Regions from separate parts of the Hypericibacter sp. genome, predicted to be linked through region 1. Evidence: predicted binding sites of a transcription regulator. Region 1 holds the regulator's gene; the other holds the start of a gene.
What was found. The regulator LexA, encoded in region 1, represses DNA repair genes until DNA is damaged. The targets are predictions, from matches to a motif close to ATGTTCTANTTTGGTTC.

Region 1 (11,818 bases):
GTCACGATCCGCCCCATCGCCGGCACGCGCCGTCGCGGCGCCGATGCGGCCGAGGACAAGGCGCTGGCGGAAGACCTGCTGGGCGACCCCAAGGAGCGCGCCGAACATCTGATGCTGCTCGATCTGGGCCGCAACGATGTCGGCCGCGTCGCCAAGATCGGCAGCGTCAAGGTCACCGAGAAATATCTGATCGAGTACTACTCGCACGTCATGCACATTGTCTCGAACGTCGAGGGCGAGATCGATCCGCAGCATGACGCGATGGATGCCCTGATCGCGGGCTTCCCCGCCGGCACGGTCTCTGGCGCCCCGAAGGTGCGGGCGATGGAGATCATCGAGGAGTTGGAACCCGAGCGCCGCGGCCTCTATGGCGGCGCGGTCGGCTATTTCGCGGCCGATGGCGCGATGGACACCTGCATCGCGCTGCGCACCGCCGTGGTGAAGGACGGCGTCATGTATGTCCAGGCCGGCGGCGGCATCGTCTATGACAGCTCCCCCGACGGCGAGTTCCAGGAGAGCGTCAACAAGGCCAAGGCGCTCGTGCGCGCCGCGCAGGAAGCGGTGCGGTTCGCGTCGGGTGGGCGGAACCGGTAGCGGGCGTTTTCTCAGTCCTCACCGCCCTCGCCCGACATTGCGCGCATCGTTCAATATCTAGATGCTGCCCAGACGTCGCCACGCGAGCAAAGGTCTGGGGATTGACGAGCTCCGACACCACCCGGCGGGCCATCGAGGACCGGCCCCTGATGGGCGCCCTGACCATAGTCGGGGCGCTGGCGATCCTGCCGGGCATGGATGCGATCGCGAAGCTTCTGTCCGGCCATCTTCCGGTGCTCGAGATCGTCTGGGCGCGCCACCTCTTTTACGCACTCCTTCTCCTGCCAGCGGCCATTCGTCGGCACGGATTTTCTCTGTTCCGGCCCAGCCGTCCGTTGTGGCAGCTGCTTCGCGGCGGGCTGATGGCGCTTTCAGCGCTCATGTTCTTTTCGGCGGTCGCCCGCATCCCGCTGGCGGACGCCATGTCGGTCTTCTTCGTCTATCCGCTGCTCATCCTCGTCATCTCGTCCTTGTTCATGGGCGAGGCGATCGGCTGGCAGCGATGGCTGCTGGTCCTGCTCGGCTTCGTCGGCGCCACGCTGGTGATCCGGCCCTCGATCCATGGCGTGTCGCCGGGCGTACTCTTTGCGCTCGCCTCCGGCACCGCTTATGGCACGGCCCTGATCGTGACGCGCAAACTCGCGTCCCACGACCCGGCGCTCGTGACGGCGACCATCTCGGCGGTGCTGGGCGCTGTCGTGTTCTCCCTCCTCCTTACCTTCGTCTGGAAAACACCCGATCTGCCGGATTGGCCCCTGATGGTGCTGATCGGCGTGATCGCGACGGTAGGGCATTTCCTGATCATCGCCGCGCACCGGATGGCAACAGCGTCTCAGCTTGCGCCCTATGGCTATACCGAGATCGTCGCGGCCATCCTGTTCGGTTTCATCATCTTCGGCGACCTTCCGGATCCGATCGTCTGGCTCGGCATCGCCATCATCGTCGCCAGCGGCATCGCGGTGACCTGGTCGAACAGCCGGGCGAAGGCTTCGTAGCGCGCAACTCGCTTAATCGTCAGCCCGTCACGCCATTCATGCGGCGCACGATGGCGCTGATCGGCACCAGCGCGAAGCCGCGCTGGGCGGCCGTCGGCAGCCAGCGCTGCAGCGCCGCGATCGTCGCCGGATGCGGATGGCCGATGCCCACGGCATAGCCGCGTTTGCGGGCGATGCGCTCGAGCTCGGCCAGCATCTCGTCGATCTTGGCGGGGCTCTGGTCGTCGTCGAGGAAGACGTCGCGGTCGGCATGGGGCACACCATAGGCGGCGGCCTCCTTCGAGCCGACACTGTCGGCGATGGTGCGGGAGTCGAGGAACAGCAGCCCGCGCTCGCGCAGCGCCTGCATCACCAGGCTCATGCCTTCGGTCGAGCGGCTGAACTTGCTGCCCATATGGTTGTTGATGCCGACGATGCCCGAGAGCCGTGTCAGGTCCCAATCGATCCGGCGCTTCAGCTCGTCGGGCGCGAGATCGGTGCGCAGCGCCTGGGGCCCCGCATCGAGGCTCTGATCCATCGGCTCCATCGGCACATGGAGCATCAGCTCATGGCCATGCTCGCGCGCCAGCGCCGATTGCTGATCGAGATGCTCCGCATAGGTCATGAAGGAGATCGTCAACGGCCCCGGCAATGCGATGGCGCGGGCCGAGTTGGCGCGATCGAGTCCGACATCGTCGATGACGATGGCGATCATCGGCCGGCCTTGTGTATCGGGCACCGGCACCGCATAGGCGAGCCAGGTCGCCGAGGCGCTGGTGCTGGGTAGGCTCGGCGCGGCGTCTGCGGGTGCGGGCCTGGCGATCGGCGCGGGTGCCTGGGTCGTCTCGCTGCTTGAATCGAACACGGCGGGTGCGCTCGAGGATTCTTCATAGACCGGCGCCGCCGGCGTCGGCGGCGGTGCCACCGCGGCGGTCGGGGGTACCTGCGGCTTCGCCAACGGCTCGGGAATGAAAGTGGTCACGACAGTCGGCGAGGAGCTCGACCCTGGCGCCGAGGCCACGGGATGCGGTTTCGGCGATGTGAACCAGCCCTGGCTGACTCCGACTGCCACGGCGCCCAACAGCAGGGCCAGCAACAGCCAGAGCGGCGCGCCAGCGAGGCGCAGCAGCGACCGGCGCCAACTGGGCTTGGGCGCCCGGCCTCGCCGCCGCGGGCCGATCGGGAAGATCGACGCACGCGTGGATCCGCGACCCGAGGAACGTTTCTTGCTCCCTGCCCCACGGCTGTTGCGCCGGCGTGCCGTCATGCCCGAATGCCTGTCTCTGTCCTAAAGGAACGCCCGCGCTTCTATCATACCTGCTCCCGAGTCCGATGGCCGCCGCCGGCCTTGGACCGGCCTTCCCCGCCCTGCTATAACCAAGGCCGATGCCATTCGCGGGGCGCTGCAGCGGGCGTCCCCAGGGATTTGAAATGTTTCTGTTAATCGACAACTACGACAGCTTTACCTACAACCTCTATCACTATCTGGGCGAACTTGGCGCCGAGATGGCGGTGCGGCGTAATGACAAGATCGCCGTGGCCGAAGCGATGGCGCTGAAGCCGCAAGGCATCATCATCTCGCCAGGTCCCTGCGACCCCGACCGCGCCGGCATCTGCCTCGATCTGATCGGCGCCGCCAAGGGCAAGATCCCGATCCTCGGCGTCTGCCTCGGTCATCAGGCGATCGGCCAGTCCTTCGGCGGCAAGGTGGTCCGGGCGCCCTTGCCGATGCATGGCAAGGTCAGCCGCGTCATTCATCGCGGCTCCGACATCTTCGCCGACATTCCGAGCCCGTTCACCGGTACCCGCTACCACTCGCTCGTGGTCGAGCGCGACAGCTTCCCGCAGGAACTCGAGATCACCGCCGAAACCGAAGACGGCGTCGTGATGGGCCTCGCCCATCGCGAGCTGCCGATCTTCGGCGTCCAGTTCCATCCCGAGAGCATCGCCTCCGAGCATGGCCATCGCCTGCTCGCCAATTTCCTGCGCCGCTGCGGCCATAATGCCCAGGCCATGAGGCTGTCGGCATGACCGCTGCGCCCGCGCCGGCCGCGGCTGGCGATCTGAAACCGCTGATCGGCGCGATCGCTTCCGGCCGGAAGCTCAGCGAGTCCGAGGCGGAGCAGGCTTTCGACATCATGATGTCGGGCAATGCGACGCCCTCGCAGCTCGGCGCCTTCCTGATGGGCTTGCGGGTGCGCGGCGAGACGGTCGAGGAGATCACCGGCGCCGTCCGCGCCATGCGCGCCAAGATGACCCGCATCGAGGCGCCGGCCGGGGCCATCGACACCTGCGGCACCGGCGGCGACCAGTCCGGAAGCTGGAACATCTCGACGGGTGCGGCCCTGGTCGTGGCCGCCGCGGGCGTGCCTGTCGCCAAGCATGGCAACCGCGCCATGTCCTCCAAGACCGGCACCGCCGACGTGCTGCAGGCGCTCGGCGTCAATATCGAAGCCGATATGAGCCTGGTGAAGAAAGCGCTGTGGGAGGCCGGCATCTGCCTGATGCTGGCACCGCGCCATCACAGCGCGATGCGGCATGTTGGCCCGACCCGTGTCGAGCTCGGCACCCGCACCATTTTCAACCTCATGGGTCCGCTTTCCAATCCGGCCGGCGCCAAGCGCCAGCTCATCGGCGTCTTTTCGCGCGACTGGATCGAGACCATGGCGACGGTGCTGGGCCGGCTCGGCACCGAGAGCGCCTGGGTCGTGCACGGCTCCGACGGCATGGACGAGATCACCACGACGGGTCCGACCCATGTGGCCGAGCTCAAGGGCGGCAAGGTCCGCCTGTTCGATGTCTCGCCCGAAGACATCGGCTTGCGCCGCGCGACGGCGACGGATCTCAAGGGCGGGGATTCCGCTGCCAACGCGCAGGCGCTGACCGAATTGCTGGCCGGCCACAAAGGTGCCTATCGCGACGTGGTGCTGTTCAACGCCGCGGCGACGCTGATGCTCGCGGGCAAAGCGGCCGATCTCAAGACCGGCAAGGCGCTGGCCGAGACTGCGATCGATTCCGGCAAGGCCAAGGCGGTGCTGGCCAAGCTCGTCGCCGTCACCAACGAGGTGGTGCCCGCATGAGCGACGTGCTGCAGAAGATCTGCGCCGAGAAGCTCGCCCATGTGGCGCGGCGCAAGGCCGATCGCCCATTGGTCGCGGTCGAGGCGGCCGCGAAGGCGCAAAGCCCGACGCGCGGCTTCGGCGATCGCCTGGCGGCCGCGGTCGCGGCCGGCCGCTTTGGCCTGATCGCCGAGATCAAGAAGGCCTCGCCGAGCAAGGGGCTGATCCGGGCCGATTTCGATCCGGCGAGTCTGGCCAGGTCCTACGCGGTGGGCGGAGCAACCTGCCTGTCGGTGCTGACCGACGAACCCTATTTCCAGGGGCGCGACGATTATCTGACGGCGGCCCGTGCGGCCTGCGATCTACCGGCCTTGCGCAAGGACTTCATGCTCGATCCCTACCAGATCGCCGAAGCGCGGGCGCTGGGTGCCGATTGCGTGCTGCTGATCATGGCAGCGCTCTCGGATGTGCAGGCGGCCGAGCTCGAAGCTGTCGCGCAATACTGGAAGATGGACGTGCTTGTTGAAGTTCACGATCAAGGTGAGCTCGACCGGGCGCTGAAGCTGAAGGCCCGCCTTCTGGGCATCAACAACCGCAATCTCAAGACCTTGACGGTCGATCTTGCGGTCACCGAGGCGCTGGTGCCCCGGGTGCCGAAGGATCGGCTCGTCGTCGCCGAGAGTGGCTTGGAATCGCCTGAGGATCTGGTGCGGATGAGCAAAGTTGGCGCTTCGATCTTCCTGATCGGCGAATCCCTGATGCGCCAGTCCGATGTCGCGGGAGCCACAGCGAATCTGCTGTCGCGCGCCGCGGTCGCCCGCCCCTCCGCCTGAGTCACGCGGCGATGGCAAGAAAGTCGCGCAAGGCCAAACCGGCACGCCTCACCCATTTCGACGAGGCTGGCCGCGCCCATATGGTCGATGTCTCGGCCAAGCCCGCGACCGAGCGTGTCGCCGTGGCCTCGGGCCATGTTACGGTCGCCAAGGAAACGATGCGCCTCATCCGCGCCGGCCAGATGAAGAAGGGCGACGTGCTGTCCGTGGCTGAGCTCGCGGGCATCATGGGCGCGAAACGCACCCACGAGCTCATCCCCCTCTGCCATCCGCTGGCGCTGAGCGCCCTCTCGGTCGTGCTGAAGCCGAACCTGCGCCAGAGCCGGATCGATATCATCGCGACAGTCAAGACCACCGGCCCCACCGGCGTGGAAATGGAAGCGTTGACGGCGGTCTCGATCGCGGCCCTCACCGTCTATGACATGTGCAAGGCCGTCGATCGCGGCATGGTGCTGGGCGATATCCGGCTCGAGCATAAGAGCGGCGGGAAATCCGGCACCTACGAGCGCGGGCGATGATCCCGGTCGAGCAGGCCCAGCGCGAGATCTGTGCGGCCTTCCGGCCGCTCCCTGCCGAGCAGGTCGGCCTCGCCGATGCGCTGGGTCGCGTCCTCGCCGAGGATGTGACGGCACGCGTCAGCCATCCGCCCTTCGCCGTCTCCGCGATGGATGGCTATGCGGTCCGCAGCACCGACGCGGCGACCGTGCCGGTGCGGCTCAAGCTTGTCGGCACCGCACCGGCCGGCGGTCACTATGAGGGCCGTGTCGGTCCTGGAGAGGCCGTGCGGATCCTGACCGGTGGCCCCCTGCCCAATGGCGCCGACAGCATCGTCATCCAGGAGAACGCCAAGCGCGACGGCGACAGCGTCGAGCTGACCGCCGCGGCCGAGCCGGGCCGTCATATCCGCGCCAAAGGCCAGGATTTCGAGGAAGGTCGCGTCCTCTTCCGCGCCGGGGCAAGGCTGACGGCGCGCGACATCGGACTCGCGGCCGCCGCCAACCGGCCCTGGCTCAAGGTGCGCCGTCGCCCGCGGGTCGCGATCCTCAGCACCGGCGACGAGCTGTCCATGCCGGGCGAGCCGATCGGGCCCGCCGGAATCGTCGGCTCCAACGGTCTGGCGCTGGCGGCCTTCGTGCGGGCCTGCGGCGGCGATCCGGTCGATCTCGGGATCGCGCGCGACGATGCCGGCGTACTGGCCGAGATGCTGGCGGGTGCGGCCGGCGCCGATCTCCTGATCACCACGGGTGGCGCCTCGGTTGGCGATCACGACCTGGTCCAGGAAGCGCTCGCCGGCCAGGGCATGAAGCTCGCTTTCTGGAAGATCGCCATGCGGCCCGGCAAGCCTGTCATGTTTGGCCAGCTCGGCAGCACGCCCGTACTGGGCCTCCCGGGCAATCCCGTCTCGGCCCTGGTCTGTTCGCTCCTCTTCGTCAAACCGGCCTTCGCCGTGATGGAGGGCCGCGAGGTCCTGGATGACAGCGAGACCGCCATCCTGGGCAGCGACCTCAAGGCCAATGATCAGCGGCAGGACTATCTGAGGGCGCGCCTGACCCGCAACGCGCAGGGAGCCCTGGTGGCGGCCGCGATGGAGCGCCAGGACAGCGCCATGATGGCCTTCCTGGCCCAGGCCGACGGGCTGGTCATCCGCCCGCCCCATGCGCCGGCCGCCAAGGCCGGCGAAGCTGTACGGGTTCTGCGATTCCATCGCGATTTGATGGGGCTCTAGGCCGAGTCTGATTCGCCGGTGCAGCCGACACCCGCGACTCTTGGCCTTGCCCAGCCTGTGGAAAAACCTTGACCCCTTCCGGGAACCAAACTAGAACGTGTGTCGTCGTTTAGGTTTTGTTCCATATCTTGGGGGTGCCGGTTCATCCGGCCGCGAGGAAAGCCATCAATGCTCACGCGCAAGCAGAACGAGCTCCTGCATTTCATCAATAAGCGCCTGACCGACGCGGGCGTTTCGCCTTCGTTCGACGAAATGAAGGAAGCGCTGGGATTGAAATCCAAGTCCGGCATCCATCGGCTGATCACGGGCCTGGAAGAGCGCGGCTTCATCCGCCGCCTACCCCACCGCGCCCGCGCGCTCGAGGTCTTGAAGCTGCCCGATGCGGTTGGAATCACCACCTCCACCCGGCCCACGGCCACCGGTTTCGCGCCCACGGTCATCCGCGGCGATTTCGCGGGCGCCCTGCCCGGCGCACCGCTCGCCCGCGATGTCGAGGCGGTCCAACTGCCCCTCTATGGCCGGATCGCCGCCGGCACCCCGATCGAGGCGCTGCGCGACAGCTCCAGCTTCGTCGACGTGCCGGCCGGCCTCTTGGGCCGGGGTGAGTATTACGCCCTCGAGGTCGACGGCGATTCGATGATCAATGCCGGCATCCTCGATGGCGACACGGTCGTGATCGAGCGCGTCGACAATGCCGACAACGGCACCATCGTGGTGGCCCTGGTCGACAATAACGAGGCGACATTGAAGCGGCTGCGCCGCAAGGGCGATTCGATCGCCCTCGAGCCCGCCAACCCGGCCTATGAGACGCGCATCTTCGGCCCCGATCGGGTCCGCGTTCAGGGCCGGCTGATCGGCCTGCTGCGCCGCTACTGACCGCCGGTCGGGTCCGCGCGACGGAGCGCGGGCCCTACCGAGCCTTGTCCACCTGGAGCAGCGCCAGCAGCCCTTTGAGAAGCTGCAGCGGGCTCGGCGGGCAGCCCCGGATATGAAGATCGACCGGAATGGCGGCCGATACGCCGCCCAGGCAGGCATAGCTGCCTGCGAACATGCCGCCGTCGAGCGCGCAATCGCCCGCCGCCACGACCCATTTCGGGTCGGGCGTGGCACGGTAGGTGCGTTCGAGGGCGATCTGCATGTTCCGAGTCACGGGTCCCGTGACCAGCAGCACGTCGGCATGCCGCGGCGAGGCCACGAAGCGCAGGCCGAAGCGCTCGAGATCGTAGAACGGGTTGCCGAGCGCGTTGATCTCCAGCTCGCAGCCATTGCAGGAGCCCGCATCGACCTGCCGGATGGAAAGGCTGCGCCCCAGCTTCCGCCGCGCGTCGCGTTCGAGAGCCGCCGCCAGCTCGGCCAGGGCGCTCTCCTCCGGCACGGGCGGCGGCTCGGTCAGCGTGCCCTTCGCGAGGTTGTCGAACAGGATCCTGTGCATGCCGGTCTCCCTAGAGGTCGTGGCCGGAATAGGAGCAGTTGAAGGACTTATTGCAGAGCGGAAAGTCGGCGACGATGTTGCCCTCGATCGCGGCTTCCAGCACCGGCCATTGGAACCAGGACGGATCGCGCATATGGCAGCGCGCGACCTTGCCGTCGGCGCCGAGGCGCAGCCAGACGAGGATATCGCCCCGGAACCCCTCGACGATCGCCATGCCCTCGCTTGGGTTGCCTGAGCCCTTGTCGAAGTCGATGCGGATCGGGCCCGCGGGCAAGCGGTCGAGGATCTGCTCGATCAGCGCCAGGCTCTGCTCCACTTCCCAGATCCGGATCCAGACACGGGCGTTCACATCGCCTTCGGTCGCGACCCGCACGTCGAATTGCAACTGGTCGTAGGGCGCATAGGGGAACGCGCGGCGGGCGTCGAAGTCTCGGCCCGAGGCCCGACCGACATAGCCGCCACAGCCGAACTGGCGCGCCAGCGCCGGCGTCAGCACGCCGGTGCCGACGGTACGATCCTGCAGCGAGGCGGTGTTGTCGTAGAGTTTGACCAGCGTGGGGAAATGCCGGTGCGCCTCCTGAAGCAGGCCGCGCAAGGACGCGATCCCGTCTTCGCCAAGATCGGCCGCGACGCCGCCCGGCAGGATGCGGTCTCTCATCAAACGGTGGCCGAAGCAGGCATCCGCCGCGCGCAGCACGCGCTCGCGCAAGGTCCCGCATTGCGCATGCATCACGACGAAGGAGGCATCGTTGCAGATGGCGCCGATATCGCCGAAATGATTGGCGAGACGTTCCATCTCCGCCATCAGGGCCCGGAGCCAGACGGCCCGTGCGGGGACCTCGATCTGCAACGCCGTTTCCACCGCACGCGAGAAGGCCAGGGCATAGGCCACCGTGCTGTCGCCTGACGTCCGGCCCGCGAGCTTGACGGCCTGCTCCAGGCCCGCCTCCCGCATGAGGCCGTCGATGCCCTTGTGGGTGTAGCCCAGCCGCTCCTCCAGCCGGACGACGGCCTCGCCATTCGCGGTGAAGCGGAAATGTCCCGGCTCGATGATGCCGGCATGGACCGGGCCCACGGCGATTTGATGAAGCCCCTCGCCCTCCGCCTCCAGAAATTTGTAGCCGGGCATGGCAGCGGTGGGAGACGGGGTCCATTCGCCGAGCGGATGGCGGACGCCCCAGCTTCCGTGATCCAGCCAGGGACGCGAATCCGACACGCCTTCCGCTTCGAGCCCGTGCAAATCCTGGATCGTTCGTTCGAGGCGCGCCGCCGGTGGATGCAGCCTGCCGATCGACGGAAACTTTCCATTCGCGCAGTCGAGACTCAAGATTCCAGGGCCAGCCTGCGGTTCCGCGAGCAAGGCCATATGGACGGTGCCGCTGTCGGCCCAAAGGCTGAGCAAGGTCCAATGCCCTTCGGCGAGCAGCTGCCCGGCGGTCTGCCAAAGCTCCGCATCGACGCTAGCGCGCGGCCAGGGACGAGAGCCCGGCACGGCGCGGCAGCGTTGCATCAGCTCGGCAAGTGTCGGCATGGCGGTCCCGCCTCTCTATCCCAGCAGATGTGCGACATGCTGGAACCAGATGACCAGCGGGGCCGGCAGATAGACGCCGGCGATGCAGACCAGGGTCAGATGCGCGAACATGGGAACATAGGATGCCTGAACCGGCGCGAGGCTGCCGGCCGGCGGGCCGAAGGCGATGCCACCCAGCCGGAGGAACAGGGCGCCGAAGGCGACCAGCAGTCCCAGGACCAGCGGTATGGCGAGCAGCGGCTCGCGGGCGAAGGTCGAGCTCACCACCAGGAACTCGCTCATGAAGATGCCGAGCGGCGGCATGCCGGCGATGGCCACCACGCCGAGCACCAACCCCCAGCCGAGCACCGGGTGGCTCTCCGTGAGCCCGCGAATATCGGCGATCTTCTGCGTGCCCTTGACCTGGGCGATATGGCCGACGGCGAAGAAGATCGCCGATTTGGTGAGGCTGTGCATGGTCATATGCAGGAGCCCGGCGAAGTTGGCGAGCGGCCCGCCCATCCCGAAGGCGAAGGCGATGATGCCCATATGCTCGATCGAAGAATAGGCGAACATGCGTTTGATGTCGCGCCGGCGATACAGCATGAAGGCCGCGAAGACGAGCGAGGTCAGCCCCATGGTGATCATCAGCGGGCCGGGGTCGATCGCGGCGGGGTTGGCGGCGAGCAGCATCTTGAAGCGCAGCACCGCATAGAGCGCGACATTGAGAAGCAGGCCCGACAGCACCGCCGAGATCGGCGTGGGGCCTTCCGCATGCGCATCTGGCAGCCAGGCATGCAGCGGGGCCAAACCGACTTTCGTGCCATAGCCGAGCAGGAGGAAGATGAAGGCGACATTGAGGAGGGCCGGATCGAACTTCGCGACCTTCTCGATCACGACCGTCCAGACCATGGCGTCGATCCCCTCGCCCACCACGGGACGCGCGGCCATATAGACCAGGATCGTGCCGAACAGCGCCAGGGCGATGCCGACGCTGCCGAGAATGAAATATTTCCAGGCGGCCTCGAGCGCTTCATGCGTCCGATAGATGCCGACCATGATGACGGTGCTGAGGGTGGCGAGCTCAACGGCCACCCACATGAGGCCGAGATTGTTCGAGAGCAGCGCCAGGTTCATGCCGAACATCATGACCTGATAGATCGCGTGGTAGAATCTGAGATAGATCGGCGTCAGCCGGCCAGTCTCCAGTTCATGGGCGATGTAGCTGGCGCTGAAAACGCTGGTGGTGAAGCCGACAAAGGTGTTGAGGACGATGAAGACGATATTGAGATCGTCGACGAAGACGTACGGGTTGGCCTCCGGCCGGTTCGTGAACAGAAGCAAGGCGACCAGGAACGTCAGCATGCTGGCCAGGACGTTGAGAAGGGCGGAAAGCCGATAGCCCGGGAGCAGCGCCAGCAGGCCGGCGGAACAGATCGGTATCAGGAGAATCGCGGTGACGACGTCGAAGGGAAGCGAACTCATTGTCGCTCGCCTCGGAAATCGTCGAGCGCGCCGATATCCACAGTGTCGAACCGCTCACGGATCCGGAACAGGAAAATACCGATGACGATGAAGGCGATCAGGATCGAGAACGCGACGCTGATCTCGACCACGAGCGGCATGCCCTTGGCGCCGGTCGCCGCCAGAACGAGGCCGTTCTCGAGCGACATGAATCCCACCACCTGGC
Region 2 (5,213 bases), on a different contig from region 1:
CGCCGTCAGCGTCGCCTCGCCGGCGCGCAAGGTCGGCGCCGGCGCGCCCTCCACATGCTCGAGGCGCAGCAGCGCCAGGCCGATGCCGTCGATGGCGGAGCGCATTTCGCCGGCTTCCTTGTCGCCGAGCATGACGGGTGTGCCGGGCGCGGGGGTGGGGCCGTCGATCGTCACGGGCAGCAGCCGCTTACGCACGAGGCCGCGATAGCGCGTGCGCGCGGTCAGCTCCTGGCCCAGATAGCAGCCCTTGTTCCAGTCGATCGCATGCAGCTCGTCGAAGCCGTTCTCGAGCAGGATCGCCTTCTCGACCGGCAGATCGCGGCTGCCGTCGGGCACGCCTTGCGACATGCGGAGGCGATCGTAAGTGGCGCTGTCGCCGGCCGTGAATCCCGCCGCCTGGAGGGTCGCCGCCGCACCCTCGCGCGGCAGCACGGCGCGCGCACCGAGGGCTGCCAGGCGCGGATCGACATAGGCGACGCCACCGGCGAAAGCCTTGGCCGAGCCCGGTTCCGGCTTGAGCCCGAGACGCGTCAGCACATCGCCGCCGAACAGCAGGGCGACCGCATGGCTCGCGGTCGCGTCGGCGATCGTCACTTTCGAGCGCAGCTTGTAGAGCGAGAGCCGGCGCTTCAGGTCGTCGCGCCGCCCGGCCTCGCAGTCGATGTAGAAGCTGCCGCCGGCCTCGGCCAGGAAGAAGTCATGCAGATATTTGCCCTGCGCCGTAAGGAAGGCCGAATAGAGCGCCTGTGCAGGGCCGGCCTTGGCGACATCGTTGGAAACGAGGCCCTGCAGAAACTCGGTCTTGTCGTCGCCCGCAATGGCAAGGACGCCACGGCTTTCGGGCAGGAGATAGAAGCTCTGGGAACTCGGTGCGGAAGTCATGGCCTTAAGATCGGTGAGCGCTGCCGGCTTGGCAAGGGCGCTACGGCCCCAAAGTGAGTAAGGGAAATGGGCCTTGCCCTGGCGGCCCGGAGCGTCTGGAATCCGTGTTCGAACCAGGGAGACTCGGGGGATGGGCTATTTCGACGGCCTCACCAATGCCAGCTTCCGCAAGGATGCGCAGGGCCGCGACGTTTTCTATCCGTATGGCACCCACGGCCGCGGCCGCATCATCACGGACGCCGAGACCGCCGAGCGGCTGCGCAGGTCGATCAAGCGTCTTTATATCCTGCTCTTGGCGATCATTCCGCTGCTCATCGCCATTGTCAGGCTGGCCCATGACTCCGTCATTTATCTCATGCTGCTGGTCCTGGCTGTGACCGCGCTCACGGCGGGCTATGTGCAACAGCTGACGCGAGGGTTGCCTTACTCCGAAGAGCGCCTGACCTATCGCGAAAGCCTGCAGAATTCGTTGCGCGGCCATAGCAAGCTTGGCCTGGTTTTCCTGGCCGTTGTAAGCGCGGGGTTTGTGGCGCTGGGAGGATTCATTCTCGCGCTGGCGCCCGCCGAGAACCTCGCGCTGGCTCTCGTCCTGATTGTTTTCTTCGGCCTCTGTCTTCTGGTGTTTTTGGGCGCGTTGATCTTGAAATCGCGCCAGGAGCGGACCGGAACATGAGCCAGGCCGCTTCCGATTCGGTGTTGCTGACGCGCGAGGGCGCCGTCGCGACCCTGACGCTCAACCGGCCGGAGCGCTTGAACGCGCTCGATCTCGCCATGTGGCATCGGCTGGGCGAGGTTCTGCGCGAGATCGAGGCGGATCCGTCCTTGCGCGCCCTGCGGGTCCAGGGGGCCGGCCAGGCCTTCGCCGCCGGCGCCGATCTGGCGGAGTTCGCCCGAACGCGCGCGACCGCCGGCGATGCCGAGGCCTATGGTCGCGTGATGGTGGCGGCGCTTCATGGCTTGCGCGATCTGAAGCTGCCGACGGTGGCGATGATCCGGGGTGCTTGCGTCGGCGCGGGGCTCGAGATCGCGATCATGTGCGATCTGCGCATCGCCGCCGAAGGCAGCCGCTTCGGCGTGCCGATCCAGAAGGTGGGCGTGGTGATGCCCTGGCCGGAGCTGGGCGATCTGATCGAGACGGTGGGCCGCGCGACCGCGCTCGAGATCCTGCTCGAGGGCCGGCTGTTCGAGGCGGGCGAAGCTGCAGCCAAGGGGCTTGTCACGCGCGTGGTGCCGGCGGAGAAGCTCGAAACCGAGGTGGCGGAGACGCTGCGCCGCCTGACCGATGGCGCGCCGAGCTCGCATCGCCTGCATAAGCGCATGGCGCGCCGGCTGATGGATGCGAAGCCCCTCAGCCCCGAGGAATGGCGCGAGGCCTATGAAGCGGTCGAAAGCGCCGACTATCGCGAGGGGCTGGCGGCCTTCGCCGAGAAACGCAAACCGCGCTTCAGCGGCGGCTAGGGTTTGCCGAACCAGTCGGTGATGTCGAAATAGATCGTCTTGCGGATGCCGTCGGGGCCGACGATCTCGATCCGGTCGTAGATCTTGCCGGCGTCCTGGATCAGCGACTGCTGCGCATGCTGCCAGCCGGGATAGTGATCCTGGATATAGCCATACTCGGCATCCACCCCTTCGAACTCGTTGGTCGCCGGAACGATGATCGCGGTCTCGGTAGTGGCGCCGTCGGCCGTGTCGGCGCGGGCAGGATGACAAAGTCCCGCGGCCAGAAGACCGGCCAGGAAAATCGCGCGTAGAATGGGGCTCCGACGTTGTTGCATGGGCGGCCGCCTTCTGGCTCAGCCGGCCGACATTTATTTCCCGGTCGTCAGCACCATCCGGAAGCGGGCCTTGCCGCTCATCATTCGATCATAGGCTTCCGACGCGCGTTCGAGCGGCATGGTTTCGATCATCGGCCGGATATTCGCCAAGGCGCTGAAGCCCATCGTATCCTCGGAATCGATCGAGGTGCTGGAGGGCCAGTCCTGGACCGAGCGCCCCTCGGGCGCTGCCCAAAAACGAGACGTTCTCCCCCTGAGGCAGGGCCGGGGAGGCTTGGCGGCTCTTGACTCCTCGTTTGGGAATATCTAGAACAAAACAGGAACAACGAGCGGAACGGGACGTTTTGCCCCGAAGAGGACGGTTTTCGGCCGTCGGTCCGGGCAGCAGGAGAGCAGCGATGGCGGATGGAGCGGCAATCACGAGTTCCCCGGCTTCGGCCCGGCTCGAGGCGCTGAAGGCGGCGGTCGGAGGCTTCGGTCCCGGGGCGGCCACGGCGCGGGTTCGGCTGGGCCTGCCCGAGCTGGACCAGGCGCTGGGCGGCGGCTTGGTGCAGGGCGCCTTGCATGAGATCGCCTCGATCGATGGCAGCGCCGCTGCCACCGGCTTTGCCGCCTTCCTCCTGGGGCGGCTGGTCAAGGCCTCGCAGCGCCCGGTGCTCTGGACGCCCGGCGCCGACATCTATGCCCCCGGCCTCGCGCGCTATGGGCTCTCGCCCAACCGCGTGCTGCTGGCCGACTTCCGCCGCCCGCAGGCGCTGTTGCGCGCGCTCGAGGAAGGCTTGCGCTGCCCCGGCCTCGCCGCGGTGCTGGGCGAGATCGAGGAGATCGACCTGACCGCCAGCCGGCGGCTGCAGCTTGCGGCCGAGACCGGCGGCATCGCCTGCCTGCTGCTGCGCCGCGGGCCCTCGCGCAATCCGACCGCGGCGGTGACGCGCTGGCAGGTCTGGTCGGCGAATGCGCAAGGCGCCAAGCCGCGCTGGCGCGTCTCGTTGCTGCGCTGCCGCGGGGGTCGAACCGGAGATTGGTTGTTGGAGGGTTGTCGTGAAACGGGTGGTATCACTGTGGCTGCCGCATTGGGCGACCGACCGGCTCAAGATCGCGTCGCGGCGCGCTGAGGGGCTTGCGGTTCATCGCGAGGTGCGGCTGGGCAAGGTCCGGCTGAACGAGCCGCGCCTTGGCTGGGCTTCCGAAGCATCGCGCCCGCTGGTGACGGTCACGGCCGCGAACGGCCGCGCGCTCCTGGCCGCGATCGATGAGACGGCGTCGGCCGCGGGCCTCGTGCCCGGCATGGTGCTGGCCGATGCGCGGGCCCTGGTTCCCGATCTCGCGGTGCGGCCGAGCCATCCCGACAAGGATGCGGCGGCGCTGGCGCAGCTTGCCGATTGGTGCGCGCGCTTCAGCCCCTGGGTCGCGGTCGATGGCGCCGACGGGATTTTCCTCGACATCACCGGCTGCGCCCATCTCTTCGGCGGCGAGACTCGGATGATCGAGGATCTGGCGCAACGCCTGCGCCGGTTCGGCTATCGCATCCGCTTCGCCATCGCCGATACGCCCGGTGCGGCCTGGGCTGCGGCGCGCTTCGCCACGCTCGCGCGCGACAGCGACACGGTCATCCTGCCCTCGGGCGGGACGCGCGAGGCGATCGCGGGCCTGCCTGTCGCCGCCCTGCGCCTGTCACCGGTTCAGACCGCCGAGCTCGAGCGGCTGGGGCTCAAGACCATTGCCGAGCTTTACCCCTTGCCGCGCGCGGCGCTGCTGCGCCGCTTCGGGCTCGAGCCCGCGCGCCGGCTCGACCAGGCGCTGGGCCGCATCGACGAACCGATCAATCCGCGCACGCCGGCGAGCCCGCATGAGGCGCGGCTCGCCTTTGCCGAGCCGATCGTCGAGGCGCCCGCGATCGCCGCGGCGCTCGACCGGATGCTGGCGGGGCTGTGCGGTCATCTGGCGTCGGAGCAGCTGGGGGCCCGCCAGTTGCGTCTGGCGCTTTTCCGCGTCGATGGCAGCCTGCAGCATTTCTCGATCGGGACCAGCCGTCCCAACCGCGATCCCCACGCGCTGCGCCGGCTCTTCGCCAAGCTGTTCGACCGGCTCGATCCGGGCTTCGGGATCGAGGCGATGAGCCTGACGGCGACGCAGGCCGAGCCGCTCGAGGATCTGCAGCTGGTGCTGGCCCAGGCCCGGGCGCAAAGCCAGAAACGCGCTCAAGCCGCGCAGCGTGTTTCCATCGAAATACCGCTGCTGCCGGCCACGATCGAATCCGCCGAGCCCCTCGACGAGACGGCGATCGAGCGCGCGGTCGACGAGGCGGCCTTGGCGGCACTCGCCGATCTCTTCGCCAATGGCCGCTTCGCCAACGAGCCCGTCCCCGTGCGGTTGACGCGTCCGGCCCCGCAGGAAAGCCATCTGCCCGAGCGCGCGGTGGCGCCGGTGCCGGCCCTGGCCGGGAAGGCCGAGCGCTGGACCGCGATCGCGCTCACCACGGTCCGCCCGGTGCGGCTGCTGCCGCGTCCCGAGCCGCTCGAAACCGACGCGATCGAATCCGAAGCGCTGCCGACC

Region 2: ACREE8_RS18170 (ImuA family protein) is a predicted target of LexA. The motif match lies at 2,967-2,983, and genes of this name have one in related genera.

The regions. Positions count from the first base shown of each region.
Region 1 covers NZ_JBOHKS010000300.1:3,960-15,777, forward strand. The annotation lists gene trpE (anthranilate synthase component I) at 1-594, shown strand, start outside; gene ACREE8_RS24375 (DMT family transporter) at 696-1,589, shown strand; gene ACREE8_RS24380 (divergent polysaccharide deacetylase family protein) at 1,609-2,835, opposite strand; gene ACREE8_RS24385 (anthranilate synthase component II) at 3,000-3,599, shown strand; gene trpD (anthranilate phosphoribosyltransferase) at 3,596-4,648, shown strand; gene trpC (indole-3-glycerol phosphate synthase TrpC) at 4,645-5,460, shown strand; gene moaC (cyclic pyranopterin monophosphate synthase MoaC) at 5,472-5,978, shown strand; gene ACREE8_RS24405 (molybdopterin molybdotransferase MoeA) at 5,975-7,186, shown strand; gene lexA (transcriptional repressor LexA) at 7,355-8,062, shown strand; gene ACREE8_RS24415 (NADH-quinone oxidoreductase subunit B family protein) at 8,097-8,618, opposite strand; gene ACREE8_RS24420 (hydrogenase expression protein HypE) at 8,629-10,149, opposite strand; gene ACREE8_RS24425 (hydrogenase 4 subunit F) at 10,165-11,613, opposite strand; gene ACREE8_RS24430 (hydrogenase-4 component E) at 11,610-11,818, opposite strand, start outside.
Region 2 covers NZ_JBOHKS010000230.1:389-5,601, forward strand. The annotation lists gene ACREE8_RS18145 (YgfZ/GcvT domain-containing protein) at 1-882, opposite strand, end outside; gene ACREE8_RS18150 (hypothetical protein) at 1,013-1,555, shown strand; gene ACREE8_RS18155 (enoyl-CoA hydratase/isomerase family protein) at 1,552-2,340, shown strand; gene ACREE8_RS18160 (hypothetical protein) at 2,337-2,657, opposite strand; gene ACREE8_RS18165 (hypothetical protein) at 2,691-2,822, opposite strand; gene ACREE8_RS18170 (ImuA family protein) at 3,056-3,772, shown strand; gene ACREE8_RS18175 (DUF6504 family protein) at 3,699-5,213, shown strand, end outside.